Regions from separate parts of the Streptomyces sp. NPDC033229 genome, predicted to be linked through region 1. Evidence: predicted binding sites of a transcription regulator. Region 1 holds the regulator's gene; the other holds the start of a gene.

Evidence for each region. Region 1 encodes HrcA, which represses chaperone genes, less so after heat shock. Its sites were predicted from a motif close to TTNGCACTCNGNNNNNCNGAGTGCNAA; they were not measured.
Region 2: groL (chaperonin GroEL) is a predicted target of HrcA. The motif match lies at 5,441-5,467, and genes of this name have one in related genera.

Annotation. Positions count from the first base shown of each region.
Region 1 covers NZ_JBVIQR010000008.1:55,866-64,757, forward strand. Annotated here, with positions in the region: gene lepA (translation elongation factor 4) at 1-1,126, shown strand, start outside; gene ACZ53N_RS09820 (AMP-dependent synthetase/ligase) at 1,434-3,323, shown strand; gene hemW (radical SAM family heme chaperone HemW) at 3,381-4,613, shown strand; gene ACZ53N_RS09830 (DUF3097 domain-containing protein) at 4,678-5,499, opposite strand; gene ACZ53N_RS09835 (MBL fold metallo-hydrolase) at 5,601-6,338, opposite strand; gene hrcA (heat-inducible transcriptional repressor HrcA) at 6,513-7,529, shown strand; gene dnaJ (molecular chaperone DnaJ) at 7,530-8,666, shown strand.
Region 2 covers NZ_JBVIQR010000022.1:4,104-12,995, reverse strand. Annotated here, with positions in the region: gene ACZ53N_RS20085 (alpha,alpha-trehalose-phosphate synthase (UDP-forming)) at 139-1,602, opposite strand; gene ACZ53N_RS20080 (glucosyl-3-phosphoglycerate synthase) at 1,655-2,602, opposite strand; SAM riboswitch class I at 2,765-2,905, shown strand; gene thrC (threonine synthase) at 2,922-4,202, shown strand; gene ACZ53N_RS20070 (MoaD/ThiS family protein) at 4,297-4,572, shown strand; gene ACZ53N_RS20065 (cold-shock protein) at 5,011-5,217, shown strand; gene groL (chaperonin GroEL) at 5,628-7,253, shown strand; gene murQ (N-acetylmuramic acid 6-phosphate etherase) at 7,351-8,286, opposite strand; gene ACZ53N_RS20050 (MurR/RpiR family transcriptional regulator) at 8,318-8,892, opposite strand, start outside.

The sequences.
Region 1 (8,892 bases):
CACCCACGAGCTGCTGGAGATCGGTGTCTCCTCGCCCGAGATGACGGCCTCCGACGGCCTCGGCGTCGGTGAGGTGGGTTACATCATCACCGGTGTGAAGGACGTCCGGCAGTCCAAGGTCGGTGACACGATCACCTCCCTGCACAACGGCGCCACCGAGGCCCTGGGCGGCTACAAGGACCCCAAGCCGATGGTGTTCTCGGGCCTGTACCCGCTGGACGGCTCGGACTACCCCGAGCTGCGCGAGGCCCTCGACAAGCTCCAGCTCAACGACGCCGCCCTTGTCTACGAGCCGGAGACCTCGGCCGCGCTCGGCTTCGGCTTCCGCGTCGGCTTCCTCGGTCTGCTGCACCTGGACGTGATCCGCGAGCGGCTGGAGCGGGAGTTCGGCCTGGACCTCATCGCGACCGCGCCGAACGTGGTCTACCGGGTCAACATGGAGGACGGCACCGAGCACATCGTCACCAACCCGAGCGAGTTCCCCGAGGGGAAGATCGCCGAGGTGCACGAGCCGGTGGTGAAGTCGACGATCCTCGCGCCCAACGAGTTCGTCGGCGCGATCATGGAGCTCTGCCAGTCCCGCCGCGGCTCGCTGCTGGGCATGGACTACCTCTCCGAGGACCGCGTCGAGCTGCGCTACACCCTGCCGCTCGCCGAGATCGTCTTCGACTTCTTCGACCAGCTGAAGTCCAAGACCCGCGGTTACGCCTCCCTCGACTACGAGCCCACCGGCGAGCAGCAGGCCAGCCTGGTCAAGGTCGACATCCTGCTGCACGGCGACAAGGTGGACGCGTTCTCCGCCATCACGCACAAGGACAAGGCGTACGCGTACGGCGTGCGGCTCGTCGCCAAGCTGCGCGAGCTGATCCCGCGGCAGAACTTCGAGGTGCCGATCCAGGCCGCCATCGGCTCGCGGGTCATCGCCCGTGAGACGGTCCGCGCGATCCGCAAGGACGTCCTCGCCAAGTGCTACGGCGGCGACATCTCCCGTAAGCGCAAGCTGCTGGAGAAGCAGAAGGAAGGCAAGAAGCGGATGAAGATGGTCGGCAGCGTGGAGGTCCCGCAGGAGGCCTTCATCGCGGTGCTGTCCTCGGACTCCGACGGCGCGGAGAAGGGCAAGAAGTAGCCTCCGCGTGCACGGGAAGTAGCCGCGGCGGCTCCCGCCGCCCGGCCGAAGGCGCCCGCCCCCCTGGAGGGGGCGGGCGCCTTTCGGTGCGTCCGCGCCCCGGTACGGACCGGAATTCGCGCCTGATGCGGGCCGGAAAAGGGCTGCTCATGAGTGGTGTGTGCATATGACACTTACCACTGTGGTCACAGCTTGAACCCGTCGTCCACAGCCCCTTACGTGGTGGCGGTGCGGGCTCTACTCTGATCACAGTTTGGAAGGTTACTCACGAGTCACCACAGTGAAGTGCGGGCCCCCGGAGGATGCCGTGACCGAGACACAGACCTTGATCGAGAGCCGGCCGCCCTCCGTGGCGACCCTCTTCCTCGACCGTGTCGGGACGACCCCGGACGCGGAGGCGTACCGCTACCCGGTGCCCGCCGCCTCCGGCGAGGGTCCCGACACCTGGGCCTCGCTCACCTGGGGCGGCGCGGCCGAGCGGGTCTTCGCCATCGCCGCCGGCCTCCTCGACCTCGGGGTGCGCCCCGAGCAGCGGGTCGCGCTCGCCTGCTCCACCCGGGTCGAGTGGATCCTGGCGGACCTCGGCGTGCTCTGTGCCGGCACCGCGACCACCACGATCTACCCCAGCACCAACGTCGACGAGACGGCCTTCATCCTCTCCGACTCGGAGAGCCGGGTGCTCATCGCCGAGGACGCCGCTCAGCTCGCCAAGGCCCGGCAGCGCCGGGGTGAGCTGCCCGACCTCGCCCATGTCGTCGTGATCAACGCCGAGGACGCCGTCCCCGCCGACGGCGACCCCGAGGGCTGGGTGCTCTCCCTGGCGGAGCTGGAGCGGCGGGGCGCCGAGCACCTGCGCAAGCACCCCGACGCCGTGCGGGACAGCGTCGGCGCCCTGCGCGCCGACCAGCTCGCCACCCTCATCTACACCTCCGGCACCACCGGCCGTCCCAAGGGCGTACGGCTGCCGCACGACTGCTGGTCGTACATGGCCCGGGCGATCCAGGCCACCGACCTGGTGCTCCCCGACGACGTGCAGTATCTGTGGCTGCCGCTCGCGCACGTCTTCGGCAAGGTGCTGACCGCCGGGCAGATCAGCGTCGGACACGTCACCGCCGTGGACGGCCGGGTCGACAAGATCATCGACAATCTGCCGATCGTCCGGCCCACCTATATGGCCGCCGTGCCGCGCGTCTTCGAGAAGGTCTACAACGGCGTCGCCGCCAAGGCCCGCGCGGGCGGCGGTGCCAAGTACAAGATCTTCCAGTGGGCCGCGGAGGTCGCCCGCGAGTACGCCAAGGTCTCGCAGGACAATTTCCGCCGCACCGGGAGCAAGACCGCCCCCTTCGGGCTCACCGCCAAGCACAAGGTCGCCGACGCCCTCGTCTACTCCAAGATCCGTGAGGCGTTCGGCGGCCGGATGCGCGCCTGCGTCTCCGGCGCCTCCGCCCTCGCCCCCGAGATCGGCTACTTCTTCTCCGGCGCCGGCATCCACATCCTGGAGGGCTACGGCCTCACCGAGACCAGCGCCGCCAGCTTCGTCAACCCCGGCGAGGCGTACCGCACCGGCACGGTCGGCAAGCCGCTGCCCGGCACGGAGGTCCGTATCGCGGACGACGGCGAGATCCTGCTGCGCGGCCCCGGCGTCATGGAGGGCTACCACGGCCAGCCCGAGAAGACGGCGGAGGTGCTGGAGTCCGACGGCTGGTTCCACACCGGCGACATCGGCGAGCTGTCCCCGGACGGCTTCCTGAGGATCACGGACCGGAAGAAGGACCTGATCAAGACCTCGGGCGGCAAGTACGTCGCGCCGGCCGAGGTCGAGGGCCAGTTCAAGGCCGTGTGCCCGTTCGTCTCCAACATCCTGGTGTACGGGGCGGACCGTAACTTCTGCAGCGCCCTCATCGCCCTCGACGAGCCGACGCTGATGACCTGGGCCTCCGAGCACGGCCTGGAGGGCAAGTCGTACGCCGAGGTGGTCGCCACCAAGGAGGCCGAGGAGCTGATCGAAGGCTATGTGCGACGGCTGAACGAGGGCCTGCAGCGCTGGCAGACGATCAAGAAGTTCCGGCTGCTGCCGCGTGACCTGGACGTCGAGCACGGCGAGCTGACGCCGAGCCTCAAGCTCAAGCGGCCGGTGGTCGAGCGTGAGTACAAGGCCCTGATCGAGGAGATGTACGAGGGGGCGAGGGAGGGCTGACGCACCGGCCCGCCCTCACCGGGCGGGCCTACCGGCGGCATGCCGGACAATGGACGCATGCCTTCCGTACTGCCTGATGGTGAGCCCATGCCCGAGGACGGGGCCCTGCCCCGGCACGCCCTGGAGGGCGCGGGAGCACGGCCGCTCGGGTTCTATCTGCACGTGCCGTACTGCGCGACACGCTGCGGGTACTGCGACTTCAACACCTACACCGCCAGTGAGCTGCGCGGCTCCGGCGGCGCACTGGCCTCCCGGGACAACTACGCCGAGACCCTCACCGAGGAGATCCGGCTCGCGCGGAAGGTACTGGGCGACGACCCCCGCCCCGTGGAGACCGTCTTCGTCGGGGGCGGCACCCCGACCCTGCTGCCCGCCGCCGACCTCGTACGGATGCTGGCCGCGATCCGCGACGAGTTCGGCTTCGCCGAGGGCGCGGAGATCACCACCGAGGCCAACCCGGACTCCGTCGACCCGGCCTACCTGGCGGAGCTGCGCGAGGGCGGTTTCAACCGGATCTCCTTCGGCATGCAGAGCGCCCGCCCGCACGTCCTGCAGATCCTGGACCGCACGCACACCCCGGGCCGCCCGGAGGCATGCGTCGCCGAGGCCCGGGCGGCCGGCTTCGAGCACGTCAACCTGGACCTGATCTACGGCACCCCGGGGGAGTCCGACGACGACTGGCGGGCCTCGCTGTCCGCCGCGATCGGCGCGGGCCCGGACCATGTCTCGGCCTACGCCCTGATCGTCGAGGAGGGCACCCAGCTCGCCCGGCGCATCCGCCGCGGCGAGGTCCCGATGACCGACGACGACGTCCACGCCGACCGCTATCTCATCGCCGAGGAGATGCTCACCGCCGCCGGCTTCGGCTGGTACGAGGTCTCCAACTGGGCCACCACCGAGGCCGGCCGCTGCCGCCACAACGAGCTGTACTGGCGCGGCGCCGACTGGTGGGGCGCGGGCCCCGGGGCGCACTCGCACGTGGGGGGCGTGCGGTGGTGGAACGTCAAGCACCCGGGCGCGTACGCGCAGGCGCTGACCGAGGGACGCTCCCCGGGGGCGGGCCGCGAGGTCCTGCCGGAGGAGGACCAGCGGGTCGAGCGGATCCTGCTGGAACTGCGACTGATCGACGGTTGCCCGCTGTCCTTGCTGAAGCCGGCCGGAGCGGCAGCGGCCGCGCGTGCCTTGGCGGACGGCCTGCTGGACCCCGGCCCGTACGAGCAGGGCCGCGCGGTCCTGACCCTGCGGGGGCGGCTGCTCGCCGATGGCGTGGTGCGGGACCTGGTGGACTGAGGCCCCGGGGTCCGGGGCTCCGCCCCGGGCCCCGGCCCTCGATCGCCGGACGGGCTGAGAATTCTCAGGGCGCCGTCACGAAATCGATCAGCTCCTCCACCCGCCCCAACAGCTGCGGCTCCAGGTCCTTGTACGAGCGCACCGACCCCAGGATCCGCTGCCACGCGGCCCCCGTGTTCTCCGGCCAGCCCAGTGCCCGGCACACGCCCGTCTTCCAGTCCTCGCCGCGCGGTACGCGCGGCCACGCCGCGATGCCCACCGAGGACGGCTTCACCGCCTCCCACACGTCGATGTACGGGTGGCCGACGACCAGCACGTCCGCGCCCGTGACCTGCGCCGCGATCCGCGACTCCTTCGAGCCCGGCACGAGGTGGTCGACCAGGACCCCCAGGCGCGCGTCCGGGGCGGGGGCGAAGGAGCGGACGATGGCGGGGAGGTCGTCGATGCCCTCCAGGTACTCCACGACCACGCCCTCGATGCGCAGGTCGTCACCCCACACCCGCTCCACGAGCTCCGCGTCGTGCCGCCCCTCGACGTAGATGCGCCCGGCCCGGGCCACCCGTGCCCGGGCCCCGGGCACGGCCACCGAGCCCGAGGCGGTCCGCTGGGGCGCGCGGGGGCTTGAGGGACCCGGGCGTACGAGCGTGACGACCCGGCCCTCCAGGAGGAAGCCGCGCGGCTCCATCGGGAAGACCCGGTGCTTGCCGAAGCGGTCCTCCAGGGTGACCGTCGGGCCCTGCGCCGTTTTCTCGCAGCGGACCACGGCCCCGCAGAAGCCCGTCGTGACCTCCTCGACCACGAGGTCGGGGTCGGCCGGGACCTCGGGAGCGGGGGCGGTCTTCTTCCACGGAGGGGTCAGGTCGGGGCCGTACTGTCTGCTGCGCATGGAGCCGTTCCGGTCGGGGGATCCGGGGGCCGGGGGTGCCCGGAAGCACGCGACCTCTGCCGCGCACCAGCCCGACCATAGGAAAAAGCGCGCTACCGGCGTTACGACACGCCGAAACGCAGCGCCAGCGCGTCACGCTGCGCACGGACAAACCCGGCATCCACCACCGCGCCGTGCCCCGGCACGTAGATCGCGTCCTCGCCGCCGAGCGCCAGCAGCGCGTCCAGCGCCGCGGGCCACTGCTCGGGCAGCGCGTCCGAGCCCGCCTGCGGTTCACCGGACTCCTCGACCAGATCCCCGCAGAAGACGACCTCCGGAGCGCCACCGGAGTCCGTGACCAGCACCGCCAGATCGTGCGCCGTGTGCCCTGGCCCCACGTCCGCGAGCAGCGCCCGTCGGCCGCCGCCCAGGTCCAGGGTCAGCTCGCCGGAGACCAGATGGTGCGGGCGCACGAGCAGATCGGCCGCCTCCTCGGCGGCATCGGGGTCCACCCCCTGCCGCACCGCGCTCGTGCGCACCTCTTCCCCGTCGCGGAGCGCCGTGTCGATGCCCATGGCCCCGTACACCTGCGCGCCCGCGAAGGCGGCGGTGCCCAGCACATGGTCGAAGTGCGCGTGCGTGAGAGCGATATGCGTCACGCGGCGGCCGAAGAGCTCCTCGACCTCCCGACGGATCTCCGCGCCCTCCCGCAGGGACGAGCCGGTGTCCACCAGCAGCACCCCGTCAGGCCCGGCGACGGCCCCGATCGTGCAGTCCCAGACCGGCATCCTGCGGCGCGCGATCCCCGGCGCGAGCGGCTCCCAGCGCTCCCGCGCGCCCCATTGCCCATGATTTTCCATACCGAGACGCTAGCCGGAGCACGGTACGGTTTGCCCGCCAGGGAGGCGCGCGGCGGGACGGCCCTTGCCCTGGCCGTAGTACCCGGCCGTACACTGGCGGGAGGGATTTGGCACTCGTGACCTTCGAGTGCCAGGGACGACCCCGTGAGACGGCTGGACTGGGAGGTGCGCGCGGTGCTGAGCGAACGAAGGCTCGAGGTGTTGCGCGCCATCGTCCAGGATTACGTGGGCACCGAGGAGCCCGTCGGCTCCAAGGCCCTCACCGAGCGGCACCGGCTGGGCGTGTCCCCGGCCACCGTGCGCAACGACATGGCCGCGCTGGAGGACGAGGGCTTCATCGCCCAGCCCCACACGAGCGCGGGCCGCATCCCGACCGACAAGGGCTACCGCCTTTTCGTCGACAAGCTGGCCGGCGTCAAGCCGCTGTCCTCGCCCGAGCGGCGCGCGATCCAGAACTTCCTGGACGGCGCCGTCGACCTGGACGACGTCGTGGCGCGCACCGTCCGGCTGCTGGCGCAGCTGACCCGGCAGGTCGCCGTGGTGCAGTACCCGTCGCTGACCCGCTCGACGGTGCGGCATGTGGAATTGCTCTCACTCGCCCCGGCCCGTGTGATGCTCGTGCTGATCACGGACACCGGACGCGTCGAGCAGCGCATGGTCGACTGCCCGGCGCCGATCGGCGAGACCTCGCTCGCGGACCTGCGGGCACGGCTCAACAGCCGGGTCGTGGGGCGGCGCTTCGCGGATGTGCCGCAGCTGGTGCAGGACCTTCCCGAGTCCTTCGAGCAGGACGACCGAGGAACCGTTTCTACGGTCCTCGCGACCCTGCTGGAGACCCTGGTCGAGGAGACCGAGGAACGGCTGATGATCGGCGGCACCGCCAATCTCACCCGTTTCGGGCATGACTTCCCGCTGACGATCCGGCCCGTGCTGGAGGCGTTGGAGGAGCAGGTCGTGCTGCTCAAGCTCCTGGGTGAGGCCAAGGACTCGGGCATGACCGTTCGCATCGGTCATGAGAACGCTCACGAGGGGCTGACCTCCACATCGGTCGTGGCCGTCGGCTACGGTTCGGGCGACGAGGCAGTCGCCAAACTCGGCGTGGTCGGACCGACCCGCATGGACTACCCCGGAACGATGGGAGCGGTACGCGCAGTGGCACGTTACGTCGGACAGATCCTGGCGGAGTCGTAAGTGGCCACGGACTACTACGCGGTCCTGGGCGTACGGCGTGATGCCTCGCAGGACGAGATCAAGAAGGCCTTCCGTCGACTCGCCCGCGAGTTGCACCCGGACGTGAATCCGGACCCGAAGACCCAGGAGCGGTTCAAGGAGATCAACGCCGCTTACGAGGTGCTCTCCGACCCGCAGAAGAAGCAGGTCTACGACCTCGGCGGCGACCCGCTGTCCTCCTCGGGCGGCGCCGGTGGCGCGGGCGGCTTCGGCGCGGGCTTCGGCAACTTCTCCGACATCATGGACGCCTTCTTCGGACAGGCCTCGCAGCGCGGCCCCCGGTCGCGCACGCGGCGCGGCCAGGACGCCATGATCCGGCTCGAAGTGACCCTCGACGAGGCCGCCTTCGGGACGACCAAGGAGATCCAGGTCGACACGGCCGTCGTCTGCACCACGTGCAGCGGCGAGGGCGCGGCCCCCGGCACGTCCGCCCAGACCTGTGACATGTGCCGCGGTCGCGGCGAGGTCTCGCAGGTCACCCGGTCCTTCCTCGGTCAGGTCATGACCTCCCGGCCGTGCCCGCAGTGCCAGGGCTTCGGCACCGTGGTGCCGACCCCGTGCCCGGAGTGCGCCGGCGACGGCCGCGTCCGGTCGCGGCGGACCCTGACCGTGAAGATCCCGGCCGGTGTCGACAACGGCACCCGCATCCAGCTCGCGGGCGAGGGCGAGGTCGGCCCCGGCGGCGGCCCGGCCGGTGACCTGTACGTGGAGATCCACGAGATCCCGCACAGCACGTTCCAGCGGCGCGGCGACGATCTGCACTGCACGGTCACCATCCCGATGACGGCCGCGGCCCTCGGCACGAAGGTGCCGCTGGAGACCCTGGACGGCATCGAGGAGATCGACATCCGGCCCGGCACCCAGTCCGGCCAGTCGATCCCGCTGCACCAGCGCGGTGTCACGCACCTGCGCGGCGGCGGCCGCGGTGACCTCGTCGTGCACGTCGAGGTGACCACCCCCGCCAAGCTCGACCCGCAGCAGGAGGACCTGCTGCGACAGCTCGCGAAGCTGCGCGGCGAGGAGCGCCCCATGGGCGAGTTCAAGCCGGGGCAGCAGGGGTTGTTCTCGCGGTTGAAGGATGCGTTCAACGGGCGGTAGGCGTCCGGCTGGGGGTCCGGGGGTCGTCCCCCGGGTCGGCACGGTAAGCCGGGGCAGCAGGGGTTGTTCTCGCGGTTGAAGGACGCGTTCAACGGGCGGTAGGCGTCTGCCACCAAGCTTGATCGACGCGTTCGGGCTTGGCGCTGACAAACGCTGTTCAGTCGTCCGGACGTGGGGGGGGGGGGGGGGGGGAGGGGCGGGGGGGGGGGGGGGGGGGGGAGGGGGA
Region 2 (8,892 bases), on a different contig from region 1:
AGGACGCGCCCGCAGGGCGCTCGCCGCCGCAGGCGGCAAAGATGGTCCGCAGGCCAATGAGCCGCCGGCCAGGCGAAGGGCGGCAAAGATGGTCCGCAGGTCAAAGAACCGCCGGCCAGGCCAAAGCCGAAGTTCCGGCTACCCCCGCAACGCCCGCAGCTGGTCCAGGAACCAGCGCGCGGGCGGCAGCGCCGTCGCCGCCGAGGCCAGCCGCTTGGTGCGCTCCACGCGCTCGGCCGGCTCCATGAGCAGGGCCTCGTGCAGCGCCCGGGCCGTGGCCTCCACGTCGAACGGATTGACGGTGATCGCGTCCTCGCCCAGCTCCGCGAACGCCCCGGCCTCCCGGGACAGCACCAGCGCGCAGCCGTGGTCGGAGACGACCGGCACCTCCTTGGCGACGAGGTTCATCCCGTCGCGGATGGGGTTGACCAGGGCCACGTCGGCGAGGCGGTACGCGGCGAGCGAGCGGGCGAAGTCGTCCTTGACGTGCAGGACGACCGGCAGCCAATCCGCTGTGCCGAACGCGGAGTTGATCTCCTGGGCGACCTGTTCCACCGCGGCCGTGTAGTCGCGGTAGACCGCCAGGTCCTGCCGGGAGGGGTAGGCGAAGGCGATGTGCACCACCTTGCCCCGCCACTGCGGCCGGTCCTCCAGCAGCCTGCGGTAGGCGCGCAGGCCGCGCACGATGTTCTTGGACAGCTCGGTGCGGTCGACGCGGACGATCGCCTTGCGGTCCGGGCCGATCTGCTCGCGCAGCGCGGCCATCCGCTCCTCGACGTCCGCGCGGTGCGCCCGCTCGCGCAGGAAGTCGGCGTCGGCGCCCAGCCCGTGCACGCCGAGCCGGGTCGTCCGGCCCTCGAAGCGCACCGACAGGGCGCCGTCCGGCCCGTCGCCGTCGCGCATGATCTCCGCGCCCAGCACGTCCGCGCAGCACGCGGCGAACGCCTCGGCCCAGCGGCGGGTGAGGAAGGCGGCGCGATCACTGCCCAGCACGCCGCGCAGCACCTGCTCGGCCACGTCGTCCGGCAGCATCCGGAAGTAGTCCGGCGGGGCCCAGGGGGTGTGCGAGAAGTGGCCGACGCGCAGGTCCGGGCGCCGCTCGCGGAGCAGGCCCGGCACCAGGGTCAGGTGGTAGTCCTGGACGAGGACCATCGCGCCCGGCGCGGCCTCCTCGGCGAGCGCGTCCGCGAAGGCGGCGTTGTACGCCTCGTAGGCCGCCCACTGGGCGCGGAAGTCCGCGTCGAAATCCGGCTCCAGGGGGGTCTGGTACAGCAGGTGGTGGACGAACCACAGCACGGAATTGGCGATGCCGTTGTACGCCGCGGCGAAGACCTCGGGTGCGATGTCGAGCATCCGCACGCTCATGCCGCCGGTGTCGGCCGGATCCAGTCTGCCGCCGGTACGCCGGACGGCCTCGCGGTCGCCGTCACCGAGGGCGGAGCACACCCACAGGGCCCCGGCGTCGGTGCCGATCGCGCTGAGCCCCGAAACCAGCCCGCCCCCGCCCCGGCCCGCCGCGAGCGAGCCGTCCTCGCGTCGCTTGTAGGAGACGGGTCCGCGGTTGGAGGCGACGAGAATCGGGGCAGCGTGCTCAGCGACCATGTGGCCAGCCTTGCCAGTGCGGGAAGCACTCAAACGTACGCACGACGGACGGTTACGCGGCGTGCCTCTGTGCGTACTCGGGTATCCCGGCCATCGGCGGCCGCTCCTCGGTGTCCACCGCGTACGTCCGCGGAACGAAGCCCTCCGGGGTGCGCTCGAACTGGGTCAGGGCCGGACGCACCAGATGGCCGCGGGCCAGTCGGAGCTGCGCGGTCCGGTAGATCGCGGCGGCCATCCGGCCCAGCGCCCGGCCGTCCTGGTGCCGGTGCTTGCGCACCCCGACGTCGACCTGGGCCAGCGCGTCCAGACCCACCGTGTGCAGCGCGTCCACCAGCAGCCCGAGCTCGACGCCGTAGCCGACGGGGAACGGCAGCCGCTCCAGCAGCGAGCGGCGGGCCGCGTACTCACCGCCCAGCGGCTGGACGAAACCGGCCAGCTGCGGCCAGTGCAGATTCAGCAGCGGGCGGGCCACCAGCTCGGTCACCCGGCCGCCCTGGCCGACGGCCTCGCCGAGCGGTCGGTCGTACATCGCCTTGACGAAGTGCACGTCCGGCTCGGTCAGCAGCGGCCCGACGATGCCCGAGACGAACTCGGCCGAGAAGTCCCGCAGATCGGCGTCGACGAAGCAGACGACGTCGCCCTCGGTCGCCAGCAGCGACCGCCACAGCACCTCGCCCTTGCCGGGCAGCGCGGGCAGCCGCGGCAGCACCTCGTCCCGGTGCACGACCCGCGCCCCGGCCGCGGCGGCGACCACGGCCGTACGGTCGGTCGAACCGGAGTCCAGCACCACCAGTTCATCCACCAGCGGCACCGCCTCGGTCATCAGCTCACGGCGGATCGTCGCCACGATCGCGCCGACCGTCGCCTCCTCGTTCAGCGCCGGCAGGACGACGCTGACGGTGGTGCCGGCGCCGCGCTTGGCGGCGAGAATCCGGTCGAGCGGACGGTCTGCGGCGGACCAGGACCGCCGGGCCAGCCAGCGCTCCACCTCTTCCAGCACGTGTACGACTCCTTAGGCCTGTTCGGGGTGTGACCCATCTCGCGGTACGGACGACTGGTTCGAGCGTCCATGCCTTCCGTTACAGTCTTGAACAACGCGGACGGCCATCGCATGTCGGGGTCGTCGCGCGAACAAACGCCTGGGCTGTGCCCAGTGCCATACCGCTCATCCAGAGGGGCAGAGGGATACGGCCCGTTGAAGCCCCGGCAACCCTCCCGCCGGCCTTGCGTCTACCGCGAGGCTCCCGGTGGGGAAGGTGCCAATTCCGTCCCGTGGCGACGTTCGCCGCGGGGAAGATGAGGAGAAAGGGCCTCGCCTCATGGCTGTGCACACCGTCGCCACCACTGTCGCTCTCGGACCCGCCGTCGGCCTCTCGTGCCGCGAGTGCGGAGAGCGCTTCGATCTCGGACCGATCTTCGCCTGCGCCGTCTGCTTCGGACCGCTCGAAGTCGCCTACGAGCTGCCCACCGGTGACCCCGAGGCGCTGCGCCGCCGGATCGAGGCCGGCCCGGAGAACATCTGGCGTTACGCCCCCCTGCTGCCCGTCCCCGCCGACGTCGCGGACAAGCCGAGCCTCAACCCCGGCTTCACCAAGCTGGTCAAGGCCGACAACCTCGCGCGTGAGCTGGGCGTGAGCGGCGGTCTGTACGTCAAGGACGACTCCGGCAACCCCACGCACTCCTTCAAGGACCGCGTCGTCGCCATCGCCGTCGAGGCCGCCCGCGCCTTCGGCTTCACCACCCTCTCCTGCTCCTCCACCGGCAACCTGGCGGGCGCGGTCGGCGCCGCGGCCGCCCGCGCGGGTCTGAAGTCCTGCGTGTTCATCCCGCACGACCTGGAGGCGGGCAAGGTCGTCATGGCCGCCGTCTACGGCGGCGACCTCGTCGGCATCGAGGGCACCTACGACGACGTGAACCGTTTCTGCTCCGAGCTGATCGGTGATCCGCTCGGCGAGGGCTGGGGCTTCGTCAACGTCAATCTGCGCCCGTACTACGGGGAGGGCTCCAAGACCCTCGCGTACGAGATCTGCGAGCAGCTCGGCTGGCGGCTGCCGGACCAGATCGTCGTCCCCATCGCGTCGGGCTCGCAGCTCACGAAGATCGACAAGGGGCTCAAGGAGCTGATCGCGCTCGGTCTGGTCGAGGACCGGCCGTACAAGATCTTCGGCGCCCAGGCCGAGGGCTGCTCACCGGTCTCGCGCGCCTTCAAGGACGGCCACGACGTGGTGCGCCCGGTGAAGCCGGACACGATCGCGAAGTCCCTCGCGATCGGCAACCCGGCCGACGGGCCGTACGTGCTCGACATCGCGCGGCGGACGGGCGGTGCGGTGGAGGACGTCACCGACGCGCAGATCGTCGACGCGATCAAGCTGCTGGCCCGCACCGAGGGGATCTTCGCGGAGACGGCGGGCGGGGTGACGGTCGGCGTCACGAAGAAGCTGATCGAGGCGGGGGTGCTGGATCCGGCACTGACGACGGTCGTGCTCAACACGGGCGACGGGCTGAAGACGCTCGATGCCGTCGCCCCGACCACCGGGCCCTCCGCGACCATCCGCCCGAGCCTCGACGCGTTCCGCGCGGCGGGCCTGGCCGGTCGCTGAGCCTGCGGCCTCCGTTTCTTGGGGCCCCTGCCCCCCGGCACCTCGACGGCCGGTGTCGGCCCCTCACGTCTCTCTAGCCGGAAGGCGCATTCGCATGAGCATCAACGTTCGCATCCCCACCATCCTGCGCACCTACACCGGTGGTCAGGCCGAGGTCTCCGCCGAGGGCGGGACCCTCGCCGAGGTCATCGCCGACCTGGAGAAGAACCACCCCGGCATCGCCGCCCGCGTGCTGGACGAGAGCGGCAAGCTGCGCCGCTTCGTGAATGTGTACGTCAATGACGACGACGTGCGCTTCGAAGGCGGCCTGAATGCGGTGACCCCCGACGGCGCCGGTGTCTCGATCATTCCCGCGGTCGCCGGCGGCTGACCCTTTCGAAGGTTTCCTGCGGAAGTCCCGTGAATCGCCCCGGCCGGAAAACGGACGGGGCGATTCCGTCTGTTGAAGCGCGATACAGTTGAGGCGTTCCCCCTCCTGCGTCAGTGCCGTACGCATATGAGAACCCGTCAAGTTGTGTGCCGAGTGTGTGCACGAATTGTCGGGTTGGTTGCGTTATGTCCGGCCCGACTTGCCCGGGAATCCTTGGAATTCTCCGCTTATCGCCAATCGGCCGCGCCCGGAATTCTCGTCCGAGTGACCTGTTGCAGACGGCATCCGTGCAGATACATTCAGCCGCGGTCGACGCGTTCCGGCGCACATCTTCCGGGGTTCCCCATGTCGAAGATCAGGGGACTGTCGGAGGGTGAGGTCTGACCCGGGTCCGCGAAGTGCGGTCCTGCGCAAGGGCCAGTAATAGGGGAGTTAGGCATGGCTCAGGGCACCGTCAAGTGGTTCAACGCGGAGAAGGGGTACGGCTTCATCGCGGTCGACGGTGGTGCGGATGTTTTCGTCCACTACAGCGCGATTCAGATGGACGGCTACCGCACCCTCGAGGAGGGGCAGCGAGTCGAGTTCGAGATCTCGCAGGGTCAGAAGGGTCCGCAGGCGGACATGGTCAAGCTGGCGGTCGGCTGATCTCGGCGCATCGACCACCTAGGCTCAATCGGCTCGCCGAAGGGCCCGTACCTCCAGGGGGAGGTACGGGCCCTTCGTGTTCCCGGCCTCGGGGCGCGGCCGGGCCTCGTGTGTGACCGCCGCTCGTGTGGGTAGCTCTCGTGTCTTGGGCGCTTGCGCCCCCAGCTACCGCTGGGAGGTGCCCCCAGGTGCCACTGGCGCGAGTGGAACAACCCCCGGACCGCTTGCACTCGACGGGGTCGAGTGCTAATCATTGGGCTTAGCACTCTCCGAGTGAGAGTGACAGATTTGGACCGTCGGTGAGGTCCGCAGGCCAGGCGGGGCAAGGAACCGCCAGGTGTGCAGACCGTCCGTCGCGGGCGCCAGCGCGGTCCGGAGCAATCCACCCCGTCCTGGGAGGACCACTTCACATGGCCAAGATCATCGCGTTCGACGAGGAGGCACGGCGCGGTCTCGAGCGCGGGATGAACCAGCTCGCCGACGCCGTCAAGGTCACCCTCGGCCCCAAGGGCCGCAACGTCGTCCTCGAGAAGAAGTGGGGCGCCCCCACGATCACCAACGATGGTGTTTCCATCGCCAAGGAGATCGAGCTCGAGGACCCGTACGAGAAGATCGGCGCCGAGCTGGTCAAGGAGGTCGCGAAGAAGACGGACGACGTCGCCGGTGACGGCACGACGACCGCGACCGTCCTCGCCCAGGCGCTGGTCCGTGAGGGTCTGCGCAACGTGGCCGCCGGTGCCAACCCGATGGCGCTGAAGCGTGGCATCGAGAAGGCCGTCGAGGCCGTCTCCGCCGCGCTGCTCGAGCAGGCCAAGGACGTGGAGACCAAGGAGCAGATCGCCTCCACCGCCTCCATCTCCGCCGCTGACACCCAGATCGGCGAGCTCATCGCCGAGGCGATGGACAAGGTCGGCAAGGAAGGCGTCATCACCGTCGAGGAGTCGCAGACCTTCGGGCTCGAGCTCGAGCTCACCGAGGGCATGCGCTTCGACAAGGGCTACATCTCGGCGTACTTCGCCACCGACATGGAGCGTATGGAGGCGTCGCTCGACGACCCGTACATCCTGATCGTCAACTCGAAGATCGGCTCGGTCAAGGACCTGCTGCCGCTCCTCGAGAAGGTCATGCAGTCCGGCAAGCCGCTGCTGATCATCGCCGAGGACGTCGAGGGCGAGGCCCTGTCGACCCTGGTCGTCAACAAGATCCGTGGCACCTTCAAGTCCGTCGCCGTCAAGGCCCCGGGCTTCGGTGACCGCCGCAAGGCCATGCTCGGCGACATCGCCATCCTCACCGGTGGCACCGTCATCTCCGAGGAGGTCGGCCTCAAGCTCGAGAACGCCGGTCTCGACCTGCTCGGCCGCGCCCGCAAGGTCGTCATCACCAAGGACGAGACGACCATCGTCGACGGTGCCGGTGACAGCGACCAGGTCCAGGGCCGCGTCAACCAGATCCGCGCCGAGATCGACAACAGCGACTCGGACTACGACCGCGAGAAGCTCCAGGAGCGCCTCGCGAAGCTGGCCGGCGGCGTGGCCGTCATCAAGGCCGGTGCCGCGACCGAGGTCGAGCTCAAGGAGCGCAAGCACCGCATCGAGGACGCCGTTCGCAACGCGAAGGCCGCCGTCGAGGAGGGCATCGTCGCCGGTGGTGGCGTGGCCCTGCTCCAGGCCTCCGCGGTCTTCGAGAAGCTCGAGCTCGAGGGTGACGAGGCGACCGGCGCCAACGCCGTGAAGCTCGCCCTGGAGGCCCCGCTCAAGCAGATCGCCGTCAACGGTGGTCTCGAGGGTGGCGTCATCGTCGAGAAGGTCCGCAACCTGCCCGTCGGCCACGGTCTCAACGCCGCGACCGGTGAGTACGTGGACATGATCGCCGAGGGCATCATCGACCCGGCGAAGGTCACGCGTTCCGCCCTGCAGAACGCCGCGTCCATCGCCGCGCTGTTCCTCACCACCGAGGCCGTCATCGCCGACAAGCCGGAGAAGGCCGCCGCGGGCGGCGCCCCGGGCGGCATGCCGGGCGGTGACATGGACTTCTGACCCTTTCGAGGATCAGCTGTTCCAGCAGTACGTGCCGAGGGCGGCACCCCCATCGCGGGGGTGCCGCCCTCGGGCGTTTTTCGGCGGGCGGGCGGCCTCAGCCCCGCGTCGCGTCGAGCGCGGCGCGCAAGTGGCCCTTGGAATCGGCCAGCAGGCGCGTGGCCGTGGGGCCGTCGACGCGGCCGAGGAGGACGAGGATCGCGTTCTTCACCTCGCCGCCGGTCGCGCCGAGCGCCGCCTCGATCTCCTCGTCGGAGGCGCCCGTGGCGAGCGCGACGATGTGCCGGGAACGGGCCCGCAGCTTCTCGTTCGAGGCGCGGACGTCGACCATCAGATTCCCGTACGTCTTGCCGAGCCGGATCATCGTGATGGTCGAGAACATATTGAGCACCAGCTTCTGGGCGGTGCCGGCCTTCAGCCGGGTCGAGCCGGTGAGCAGTTCCGGCCCGACGACGATCTCGACGGCGTGCTCGGCGGCGGCGCCGAGCGCCGAATCCGCGTTGCACGCCAGGCCGACGGTGAGCGCCCCGGCCCGCCGCGCGTACGCGACGGCCCCGATCGCGTACGGCGTGCGGCCGGAGGCGGAGACGCCGACGACGGTGTCGGTCGGCCCGATGCCGAGCGCGGCGAGGTCCGCGGCGGCCAGCTCCGCGCTGTCCTCGGCCCCTTCGACGGCCCGGACCAGGGCGGACGGGCCGCCCGCGATCAATCCGACGACCTCGGCCGGGTCGGTGTTGAACGTCGGCGGGCACTCGCTGGCGTCGAGCACCCCGAGCCGGCCGGCCGTGCCCGCGCCGGCGTAGACCAGGCGGCCCCCGCCCGCCATCCGGGTGGCGGCCGCGTCGATGGCGGCGGCGATCTCCGGGAGCCGGGTGGCGACGGCGGCGGGGACGGTGGCGTCCTCGTCGTTCATGAGCCGGGCGAGGTCCAGGGTGGGCAGCCGGTCTATGTCCGCGAGTTCGGGGCGGAAGGCCTCGGTGGTCAGGGTCGCGAGCTGGGCGCGGAGGGCGGCGTAGGCGGCGGGAGAGGTCATGGGCGGGCGGCTCCTTCCGTGCGAGGGGCGGTCAGCGCCGGCTCCGCGGGGTGTGCCGGTGGGCGAGCGCCTCGTAGGAGGCGGACAGCGCGGGGGCGGCCCTGTCGTAGGTGCGCTGTGCGACGCCGATGAAGAGGCAGTCCACGACGAGGAGTTGGCTGGTGCGGCTGGACATGGCCGCCGGGCGCAGCTCGCTCTCCCGGGCGGAGGACGTGGTCAGGACGTGGTCCGCGTACTGGACGAGCTCGCCGTCGGGGCGGCCGGTGATCGCGAGCGTCGTCGCGCCGTGCTCGAAGGCGACCCGCAGCGGCTCGATGACGTCGGTGGTCCGCCCCGAATGGCTGATGGCGATCGCGACATCGCCGGCGCGCAGCTGGACGGCGTTGGTGACGGCCAGGTGCGGATCGCCGGGGGCGTGGGCGATCAGGCCGATGCGCAACAGCTTCTGGACGAGGTCCTGGCCGACGAGGTGGGAGGCGCCGATGCCGTACACATCGATGCGCCGGGCCCCGGCCAGCGCGGCGACGGCGGCCTCCAGCTGGGTGGTGTCGAGGGCGGCGGCCGTGTCCGCCAGGCACTGCGCCTCTTCCTGGGCGAGCTTGGCGA